3 regions of the Streptomyces sp. NPDC001515 genome follow, and region 2 is predicted to be linked to each of the others. Evidence: riboswitches for the same ligand, from Rfam matches in the RefSeq annotation. Region 2 holds a riboswitch; each other region holds the start of a gene.
What was found. Region 2 has a riboswitch for S-adenosylmethionine ahead of ACWCXC_RS33625 (putative leader peptide). Riboswitches for the same ligand answer to the same signal wherever they lie in the genome.
Positions count from the first base shown of each region.

Region 1: it holds a riboswitch for S-adenosylmethionine, as region 2 does, so the genes downstream of both, ACWCXC_RS04365 (aminotransferase class V-fold PLP-dependent enzyme) here and ACWCXC_RS33625 (putative leader peptide) in region 2, are expected to answer to the same signal.
Region 3: it holds a riboswitch for S-adenosylmethionine, as region 2 does, so the genes downstream of both, thrC (threonine synthase) here and ACWCXC_RS33625 (putative leader peptide) in region 2, are expected to answer to the same signal.

Region 1 covers NZ_JBSFHN010000002.1:167,801-170,998, forward strand. Annotated here, with positions in the region: gene qcrB (cytochrome bc1 complex cytochrome b subunit) at 1-189, shown strand, start outside; gene trpD (anthranilate phosphoribosyltransferase) at 314-1,378, shown strand; SAM riboswitch class IV at 1,463-1,580, shown strand; gene ACWCXC_RS04365 (aminotransferase class V-fold PLP-dependent enzyme) at 1,774-3,150, shown strand.
Region 2 covers NZ_JBSFHN010000046.1:7,558-10,755, forward strand. Annotated here, with positions in the region: gene ACWCXC_RS33615 (helix-turn-helix domain-containing protein) at 1-223, shown strand, start outside; gene ACWCXC_RS33620 (glutathione S-transferase C-terminal domain-containing protein) at 232-1,011, opposite strand; gene ACWCXC_RS33625 (putative leader peptide) at 1,232-1,297, opposite strand; SAM riboswitch class IV at 1,335-1,477, opposite strand; gene ACWCXC_RS33630 (N-acetylmuramoyl-L-alanine amidase) at 1,593-2,183, opposite strand; gene ACWCXC_RS33635 (esterase-like activity of phytase family protein) at 2,402-3,198, opposite strand, start outside.
Region 3 covers NZ_JBSFHN010000001.1:16,569-19,766, forward strand. Annotated here, with positions in the region: gene ACWCXC_RS00070 (glucosyl-3-phosphoglycerate synthase) at 1-911, opposite strand, end outside; SAM riboswitch class I at 1,076-1,202, shown strand; gene thrC (threonine synthase) at 1,220-2,512, shown strand; gene ACWCXC_RS00080 (MoaD/ThiS family protein) at 2,552-2,830, shown strand.

The sequences.
Region 1 (3,198 bases), on a different contig from region 2:
GCGCACGAGCAGTACAAGCCGGTCGAGATCGGCCCCCTGGTCGACGAGAACGGTGTCGCGCGCAAGGTGTCTGCGGTGCAGAAGCTGCGGGCCAAGCTCAGCAAGGGCTACTACGGCGAGGACAACCAGATCGCCAAGCCCACCGCCGAGGAGTACAAGGAGATCACCAGCGGCCACGGCCACCACTGATCACCTGACCTGATCGCCACAGCGGGAGCCCCGTCCATTCGCTGGACGGGGCTCTTCGCTGTCCGCGGCTCTCGATAGGGTGACCCCATCCCCTTTTTCGGCAATGGACCCCCAGGAGCGGACCATGAACGTTGTGACCCCGGACGGCGGCGACAGCGTGGCGGCCCGTTCCTGGCCGGGCGTGCTGACCCCCCTGCTGCGCGGACAGGACCTGAGCGCGGACGACACCGCCTGGGCCATGAACCGCATCATGAGCGGCGAGGCGACCGATGTGCAGATCGCCGGATTCGCGGTCGCGCTGCGGGCCAAGGGCGAGACCGTCTCGGAGGTCTCCGGCCTGGTGCGCGCGATGTACGAGCACGCCGTCACCATCGAGGTGCCCGGACCCACCGTCGACATCGTCGGCACCGGCGGGGACATGGCCAAGACGGTCAACATCTCCACCATGTCCGCGATCGTGGTGGCCGGCACCGGGGCCAAGGTCGTCAAGCACGGCAACCGGGCCGCCTCCTCGGCGAGCGGTTCCTCCGACGTCCTGGGCAAGCTGGGCGTCAATCTGGAGCTGTCCGCGCAGCGAGTGGCCGAGGTGGCCGAGGAGGCGGGCATCACCTTCTGCTTCGCCGTCAAGTTCCACCCCTCGCTGCGGCACGCCGCCAAGGCGCGCGGTGAGCTGGGTGCCCCGACCACGTTCAACATCCTGGGCCCGCTGACCAACCCGGCGAAGGTGCGCTCCCAGGCCATCGGCGTCGCCGATCTGCGGATGGCGCCCATCGTGGCGGGCGTCCTCGCCGAGCGGGGCAACTCCTCGCTGGTCTTCCGCGGCGACGACGGCCTGGACGAGCTGACCACGACCGCGACCTCCCGCGTCTGGATCGCCCGCGACGGCGAGGTGCGCGAGGAGGTCTTCGACCCGCGCGACGTCGGCCTCGACCTGGTGCCGGTGGAGGCGCTGCGCGGCGCGGACGCCTCGTACAACGCGGATGTCGCCCGCCGGCTGCTGGCCGGTGAGACCGGTCCGGTGCGGGACGCCGTCCTGCTGAACTCGGCGGCGGCGCTGGCCGCCCTGGAGCCCTCCGACGCGCCGCTGACCGAGCGGCTGGCCGACGGGATGGCGAAGGCCGCCGAGTCCATCGACTCGGGCGCGGCCGGCCGGGCGCTGGAGCGCTGGGTCGTCGCCAGCAACGCCTGATCCCGCCAGGAAACACCACGGGGCGCGGTCCAGATCCTGGACCGCGCCTTGCGCGTTCCCCGGCGTATGGCAAGATGCTGGTCAGGTCATGAGTGACAGCGACTACGGCCCCGGCCCGCTGTCCGGCAACCCTCCGTCCGTGGCGGGGTGCCCCGGGTGAAGACCAGGCCGTAGGCAGCGAGGCTTACGGCAAGCGCGGACCCCTCGACATCGTGAGATGTCCACCCGTGGGGTCCTGGTCCTCAGGGAGCCTCTTGTGAGCACGCGAATGCGATAGGGCGTTGCGGGCCCGTTCGGCCCACGCCCTTCTCCGCACACCCTCTTTCTCTCTTCTCCCCGTGCTGCCGCGTACCCGCCGGCACGTGGATCTCGCCTGCCTCTTACGGGAGTTCGCCATGTCTGTCGTCACCGCTGCCTCCGACCGTTCGGTTTGTGCCCCGCTGCCCGTTCTGGGCAAGGACGTCACCGTCCCGCTGGTCACCGGCGGCGAGGTCACCTACGCCGCGCTGGACTACGCCGCCAGCGCGCCGGCCCTCCAGCGGGTCTGGGACGACGTGGCCGCCTACGCCCCGTACTACGGCAGCGTCCACCGCGGCGCCGGCTACCTCTCGCAGCTCTCCACCGACCTCTTCGAGTCCAGCCGCGACACCGTCGCGGAGTTCCTCGGCTGCCGCGCCGAGGACCAGGTGATCTTCACCCGGTCCACCACCGACTCGCTCAACCTGCTGGCCGCGGTCCTGCCCGCCGACTGCCAGGTCTTCGTCTTCGAGACCGAGCACCACGCCTCGCTGCTGCCCTGGCGCGACGCCCGGGTGACCTACCTCAACGCCCCGCGCACCCCGGCCCAGGCCGTCGCCACGCTGGAGCGGGCGCTCGCGGACCGCGACCCGTACGGTCCGGCGCTGGTCTGCGTCACCGGTGCCTCCAATGTGACCGGCGAGCTGTGGCCGGTCAGGGAACTGGCCGCCGCCGCGCACGCCCACGGCGCCCGGATCGTGCTCGACGCCGCCCAGCTGGCCCCGCACCACCCGGTCGACATCGGCGAACTGGACGTCGACTGGGTCGCCTTCTCCGGACACAAGCTCTACGCGCCCTTCGGCTCCGGCGTCCTGGCCGGCCGCGCCGACTGGCTGCGCGACGCCGAGCCCTACCTGGCCGGCGGCGGCGCCTCCCGCACGGTCGCCCGCCGCGCCGACGGGGGAGTGGACGTCGCGTGGCACACCACGGCCGCCCGCCACGAGGCCGGCTCGCCCAACGTCATCGGCGTCTACGCGATCGCCTCCGCCTGCAAGGCGCTCACCGAGGCCGGCTTCGACTCCCTGGTCGCCCGTGAGCAGCACCTGGTCGCCGCCGTCCGCGCCGGACTGGCCGAGGTCCCCGAGGTCAAGGTCCTCTCCCTCTTCGGCGACGACGCCCCCCGGGTCGGCGTGATCTCCTTCGTCGTGGAGGGCTGGAACAGCTCCCACTTCGCCGCCGCGCTCTCCGCGGAGTACGGCATCGGGGTGCGCGACGGCCTCTTCTGCGCCCACCCGCTGGTGCGCACCCTGCTCGGCAGCGACCCGCGCGAGGTCGGGGAGTGCGGAGCGCCGGAGGCCGCCCCCGGCGAGAGGTCCCTGAACGCCATCCGGGTGAGCTTCGGCGCCGGTACGCCCGACGAGCACATCGAGCGCTTCCTCGGCGCGGTCAAGGAGCTGGTCAGCAAGGGCGCCCAGTGGAAGTACCGCACGGAGGACGGCCGTTGCGTCCCGGACCGGGGCGCCGCCCAGCTCTGAGCCCGACATGACGGCGGCCGGGTACGGGATCCTCCCCGTACCCGGCCG
Region 2 (3,198 bases):
GGGCGCGGTCCAGGAGTCCCGCGCCCATGTCCCCGGGACCCGGGAGAGCCTGATGGTCCTGAGCGGTACCGCCGTCGTCGGCCCGCCGGACGCCACCCGCACCGTCGGTCCCGGTGCGAGCGCGCGGTGGCGGGCCGACGTGCCGCATGTCTACGGCGCGCCCGACGGCGCGGTGGAGGGCGTCCTCTTCGTCCGCTACCCCTCGGCGGCCGAGGCGGGCTGACGCCCCGTTCAGGCGGCGGTGAGCGGCGTCCCGTACGCCCGCCGGAACGCCGGATGCCCGCCGAGCCGGCGGACGTACGCCCGGAGCCGGGGGTGCGCCCCCAGCGCGCCGGAGACGCCCGGCCGGACGAGGGCCGTCCAGAGGTCGACGTCGGCGGCCGTGAGTCCGTCGCCCAGCGCGTACGACCGCAGCGGGAGCCGGCGCTCCAGTGCGTTGAGCACCGCGTCCCGTCCGCCGGGCTCGTCGAGGCCGTGCTCCAGCAGTTCGCGGAGCGCCTCGATGTCGGGGACCAGGGCGGGCGGGGTGAGCGCGGCGGGGCGGTCCGGGCCGTGGCCGGTGAGCGGCCCGGCGAGGTCGCGCAGGATGTCGGGGGTGTGGTTGCTGACGATGCGTCCGCTCCAGCGGTCGCGCAGCGCGGGGACGGTCAGCGGGCCGTCGTAGTGGTGCACCGTCGCCTCGTACGCGCCGCGCAGCGCGGCGAAGCCCTCCGGTGAGGCGGCCGGGTGCGTCAGCAGGGTGGTGGTGACGCCCTGCCCCGGGCCGAGCAGGTCCAGGGTGATCGAGACCCGCAGCGAGCGCGGACAGCCGGCGGACAGGAAGAGTTCGTAGCGGTGCGGCGCGGGATAGAAGCCGCCCGCGAGACCGACGCCGATCCGGCTGAGGAAGCGCGGCGACGCGATGCCCGACGGGGGTCGCAGTCCCGCCGCGCGGGCGGGGGAGAGGGCGGGGGCGGGGGTGCGCGGGGACGTTCCGGTCGTACCGCGGCCGCGCGAGACTGTTTCGGGCATGACTCTCCTGGGGGATGTCCGGAGGACGACGGAGCCGCCGCCGCGTCGTGGGCGGCGGGACGGGAAAAGGACGACCGCGCCCGCGTGAGGGTGCACGGGGCGCACAGGGCCGGCCGGTGGCCGTCCGCTCACGGAGCGGGCCGGCCGGCGCGGGGCGGATCGGCGGCGGTCCGGCCGGCCGGGACGACGGCGGGCCGGGCGGACCCCGGGGCGCGGACGCCTACGAGGCGCTGGCGACGCGCAGCAGATCGATGTGCAGGCGCCTCGTCAATCCGATCCTGGGCAATTCCCACCGGTCCTGCCGTCGGGGCCCGCGGGAGGCGGGGCCGCGCTTGTCCTGTCGCGCCGACAGGACCCGGTCGTCACCCGGAGCACCCCATCGCGGCCGAAGGGTTGCCCGTCAGCGGGCCGGGGCCGATGACCGCGCGGACGGGAACCCGTGCGCGCGGCGCTGACAGTCGTGACCGTCCCCGTCAGTCTCGGCCCGCCCGGTGGCGCCGTCAAGGACACGGTCGCCGCTGTCTCGACTGGTGGTCAGCCGCCCTGCGGGTCAAGGGCGTTCGGAGGTTCGACCGTCGGGGTCAGCCCGCGCTCAGCAGGTTGACCAGCCGGATGTAGCGCACCCAGTCCCAGTGGGTGCCCGGGTCCGTGTGGTCGGAACCCGGCACCTGGGAGTGGGCCAGGATGTGCGCCCGGTCCTTGGGGATGCCGTAGCGGTCGCAGATCGAGGCGGTCAGCAGGGCCGACTTCTCGTACAGGGCGTTCGTGAAGTACGCGGGCCGGTCCACGTACCCCTCGTGCTCGATGCCGATACTGCGGGTGTTGTAGTCCCAGTTCCCCGCGTGCCAGGCGATGTCCTTCTCGCGGACGCACTGGTCGATGTAGCCGTCCGAGGACCGCACCACATAGTGCGCGGACACCTGCTTCGCCGGGTTCTGGAAGATGGCCACGGTGTCGGAGAACGTCTCCTGGGTGACGTGGATGATCACGTACTGGACGGGGTACGCCGAGGGGCGCGAGGAGACCGTGTAGTTGGAGGCCGACGCGGGGGCCCAGTGGGCCGTCGGGTAGTCGGTGTCGCCGGCCTGGGCCGCGCTGGCCCGGACGGATGCGGGAAGCAGCGCCGCGGCGACGGTCGCCGCGGTGCCCTGGATGATCCTTCTGCGGTCCATGTGTGTACTCCTGGCTGTGGGGGGACGGAGGAACACGCTTCGCACGCACGTCCGTTGATCGGAATCGTGTGTTCGATGTCCGGCCGGGGCGGTGTGCGCGCCCACCGTACGGGCGCGGCGCGGGCGGCGGAAGACGGCGCGGCGCGGGAACGGGGGCGTGCGGACGCGACCGGGCCGCCGGGCGGGGAGCCGGGCGGCCCGGGGAAGGCGAGCGGGCGTCAGTGCGCGAGCGGGCGCGGCAGTTCGACCGTCGTCACGGTCGTCCTGATCCCGGAGTCGACCAGCCGCCCCCGCGCGTCGAAGGCGCCGGCCCCGTCCGTCGTCCCGAAGTCGTTGTCGTTGATGAGCGCCAGGGTGCTCCGCCCCGTCACCGCCACGCCCTCGATCTTCCCGGGCACGCCCGGCACCGTCCCCAGATCGACGACGAGGCTCTTGCGGAGCACCGGGACGCCGGAGGCCGCCGGGTCCGCCAACTCCTCGTACGACGGGGAGGCCGCCGGGGCGTCCCAGCGCGATCCCAGGATCCCGGCACCGCGCGGCAGCGTCACGCGGTGCAGCCGCGCCGTGCGGTCGGTGCGCTCCTCGACGAGCAGGGTGTCCCGGCCGATCGCCACGACGGAGGAGACCTTCAGCTCGGAGGTGTCGTCCTCGCCCGGGTCCACGACGCCCACCGGGTCGAAGCGGTAGGCGTATTCGGCGGTGACGGCCTTCTTCTTCGTCGAGAAGCGCAGCAGCCGGATGTTGCGCGAGGACTCGCCGGCGTCCTGGTCGGGGAGCGAGAGCGGGCTCTGGACGGCCATCACCAGATCGCCGCCGGGCAGCAGCGCCAGCCCCTCGAAGCCCCGGTTGGTCTTGCGGTGCAGCAGCACGCCCGGCAGCGCCTCCACCACCGGGTAGCCGGCGCCCCGCAGGTCCAGCCCCTCGGGGACGTAGCGTGCCAGCACCCGCCCCCGCTCCGAGACGTGCACCAGCGACGGCCCGTACTCGTCCACCAGCCAGAACGATCCGTCCGCCG
Region 3 (3,198 bases), on a different contig from region 2:
TCCTCGGTGTCCACCGGGTAGGTGTGCGGGACGAAGCCGTGCTCGCCGCGTTCGAACTGGGTCAGATGGGGGCGGACCAGATGGCCCCGGGAGAGCCGCAGCTGCGCGGTGCGGTAGATCGCGGCCGCCATCCGGCCGAGCGCCTGGCCGTCCTGGTGGCGGTGGCGGCGGACCCCGACGTCCACCTGCGCGAGGGCGTCCAGGCCCACGGTGTGCAGGGCGTCGACCAGCAGGCCCAGCTCCACTCCGTAACCGACCGGGAACGGCAGCCGCTCCAGCAGCGAGCGGCGCACCGCGTACTCGCCGCCCAGCGGCTGGACGAAGCCGGCCAGCTGCGGCCAGTGCAGATTGAGCAGCGGGCGCGCCACCATCTCGGTGACCCGGCCGCCCTGGCTCGCGGTGCCGCCGAACGGGCGGTCGTACATCGCCTTGACGAACTGCACCGAGGGGTCGGTCAGCAGCGGTCCCACGATGCCCGAGACGAAGTCCGCGGAGAACTCCCTCAGGTCCGCGTCCACGAAGCAGACGATGTCCCCGCCGGTCACCAGGAGTGACCGCCACAGCACCTCGCCCTTGCCGGGGACGGCGGGCAGCCGGGGCAGGATCGCGTCCCGGTGGATCACCCGGGCGCCCGCCCGGCGGGCCACCTCGGCGGTGTCGTCCGTCGAACCGGAGTCGATCACCACCAGCTCGTCGACCAGCTCGACCTTCTCCATCAGCTCGCGCCGGACCGTCGCGACGATGTCGCCGACGGTCTCCGCCTCGTTCAGCGCCGGCAGCACCACGCTCACGCTGCCGCCGTGCGGGTCCCCGGCCCCCAGGCCGGCCCTGGCGGCCAGCAGACGGTCCAGCGGACGGTCGGCGGCCGACCAGGAACGCCTGGTCAGCCAGCGTTCGACCTCTTCCAGCACGGTCGGCACTCCCTGTATGTGATCCATCTCGCGGACCGGACGACTATCTCAACCCTCCGGTGCTTCGGTTACAGTCTTGAACAACGCAGATGGCCATCGCATGCCGGGGTCCGTCCGCCGATAAACGCCCGGATCCATGGCGCGCCCATGATCCGGTGCCACAGCGCTCATCCAGAGGGACAGAGGGAACGGCCCGTTGAAGTCCCGGCAACCCTCCTGCCGACCGCGAGGTTCGGTGGGGAAGGTGCCAATTCCGTCTCGTGGCGAAACGCGCCATGAGGAAGATGAGGAGAAAGGGCCTCGCCATCATGGCTGTTGAGACTGTCGCAGTTCACACCGATTCCTCCCCCGACCTGGGACCCGCCGCCGCGCTTTCCTGCCGCGAATGCGGCGAGCGATTCGCCCTCGGCCCGATCTTCGCCTGCGCGTCGTGTTTCGGGCCGCTCGAAGTGGCGTACGACCTCCCGAGCGGCTCTCCCGAGGAGCTGAAGAAGCGCATCGAGGCCGGTCCGGACAACATCTGGCGTTACGCGCCGCTGCTGCCGGTCCCCGCCGACGTCGCCGAGAAGCCCAACCTCAACCCCGGCTTCACCAAGCTGGTCAAGGCCGACAACCTCGCCCGCGAACTGGGCGTCACCGGCGGCCTGTACGTCAAGGACGACTCCGGCAACCCGACGCACTCCTTCAAGGACCGCGTCGTCGCGATCGCCGTCGAGGCCGCCCGCGCCTTCGGATTCACCACCCTGTCCTGCTCCTCCACCGGCAACCTGGCCGGCGCCGTCGGCGCCGCCGCCGCCCGCGCCGGCCTGCGCTCCTGCGTCTTCATCCCGCACGACCTGGAGCAGGGCAAGGTCGTCATGGCCGCGGTGTACGGCGGCGAGCTGGTCGGCATCGAGGGCAACTACGACGACGTCAACCGCTTCTGCTCCGAGCTCATCGGCGACCCGCTGGGCGAGGGCTGGGGCTTCGTCAACGTCAACCTGCGCCCGTACTACGGCGAGGGCTCCAAGACCCTGGCGTACGAGATCTGCGAGCAGCTCGGCTGGCGGCTGCCCGACCAGATCGTCATCCCGATCGCGTCCGGCTCCCAGCTCACCAAGATCGACAAGGGGCTGCGCGAGCTGATCAAGCTCGGCCTGGTCGAGGACAAGCCCTACAAGATCTTCGGCGCCCAGGCCGAGGGCTGCTCCCCGGTCTCCGCCGCCTTCAAGGCCGGTCACGACGTGGTCCGCCCGCAGAAGCCGAACACGATCGCCAAGTCCCTCGCGATCGGCAACCCGGCCGACGGCCCGTACGTCCTGGACATCGCCCGCCGCACCGGCGGAGCGGTGGAGGACGTGAACGACGAGCAGATCGTCGACGCGATCAAGCTGCTGGCCCGTACCGAGGGCATCTTCGCCGAGACCGCGGGCGGCGTGACCGTCGGCGTGACGAAGAAGCTCATCGAGGACGGCCTGCTGGACCCGGCGCTCACCACCGTCGTCCTGAACACCGGAGACGGCCTCAAGACGCTGGACGCGGTGGCCGACACCTCGCAGGCGACGGCTACGATCCGGCCGAACCTCGACGCGTTCCGCGCCGCCGGACTCGCCGGTAACTGAGTAGCTTTCGACCACCCGAGACTTCAGGAAGGGCACACCATGAGCGTCAAGGTCCGCATCCCCACCATCCTCCGCACCTACACCGGCGGCCAGGCCGAGGTCCCCGCCGAGGGCGCCGTCCTCTCCGAGGTCATCGCATCCCTGGAGAAGAACCACCCGGGCATCGCCGCCCGCGTCCTGGACGACCAGGGCAAGCTGCGCCGCTTCGTCAACGTGTACGTCAACGACGACGACGTCCGCTTCGAGGGCGGCCTGGACACGGCCACCCCGGACGGCGCCGGCATCTCGATCATCCCGGCCGTCGCCGGCGGCTGCTGAGCCCGGGGCCGCGGTCCGGCCCCGACTCCACCGCGTCACCGGTATTGCCCCCTCCGCGAGAGAAGCGGAGGGGGCAATTCTGCATGGTTGAGCGCGGTAGAGTGTGGGAAGTCCCCTCCGCTGCCCGTGCCGCCCGCATATGAGAATGCGCCCGGCCACGACAAGATGCAGCCAAAGTGTCCGAGCACCTTGCGCCATAAGTCGCCTTTGCCTGGCCCGACTTGCCCAGGATTCTCGTGAATTCCCCCTATTCGGGCGGTCGGGGCCGCTCAGAATTCTCGTCCGATTGACCTGTTGCAGAGGGCAGTTGGGCAGATACATTCAGCCGCGGTCGACGCGTTCCGGCGCACGCACCCTCTCCTGACGGA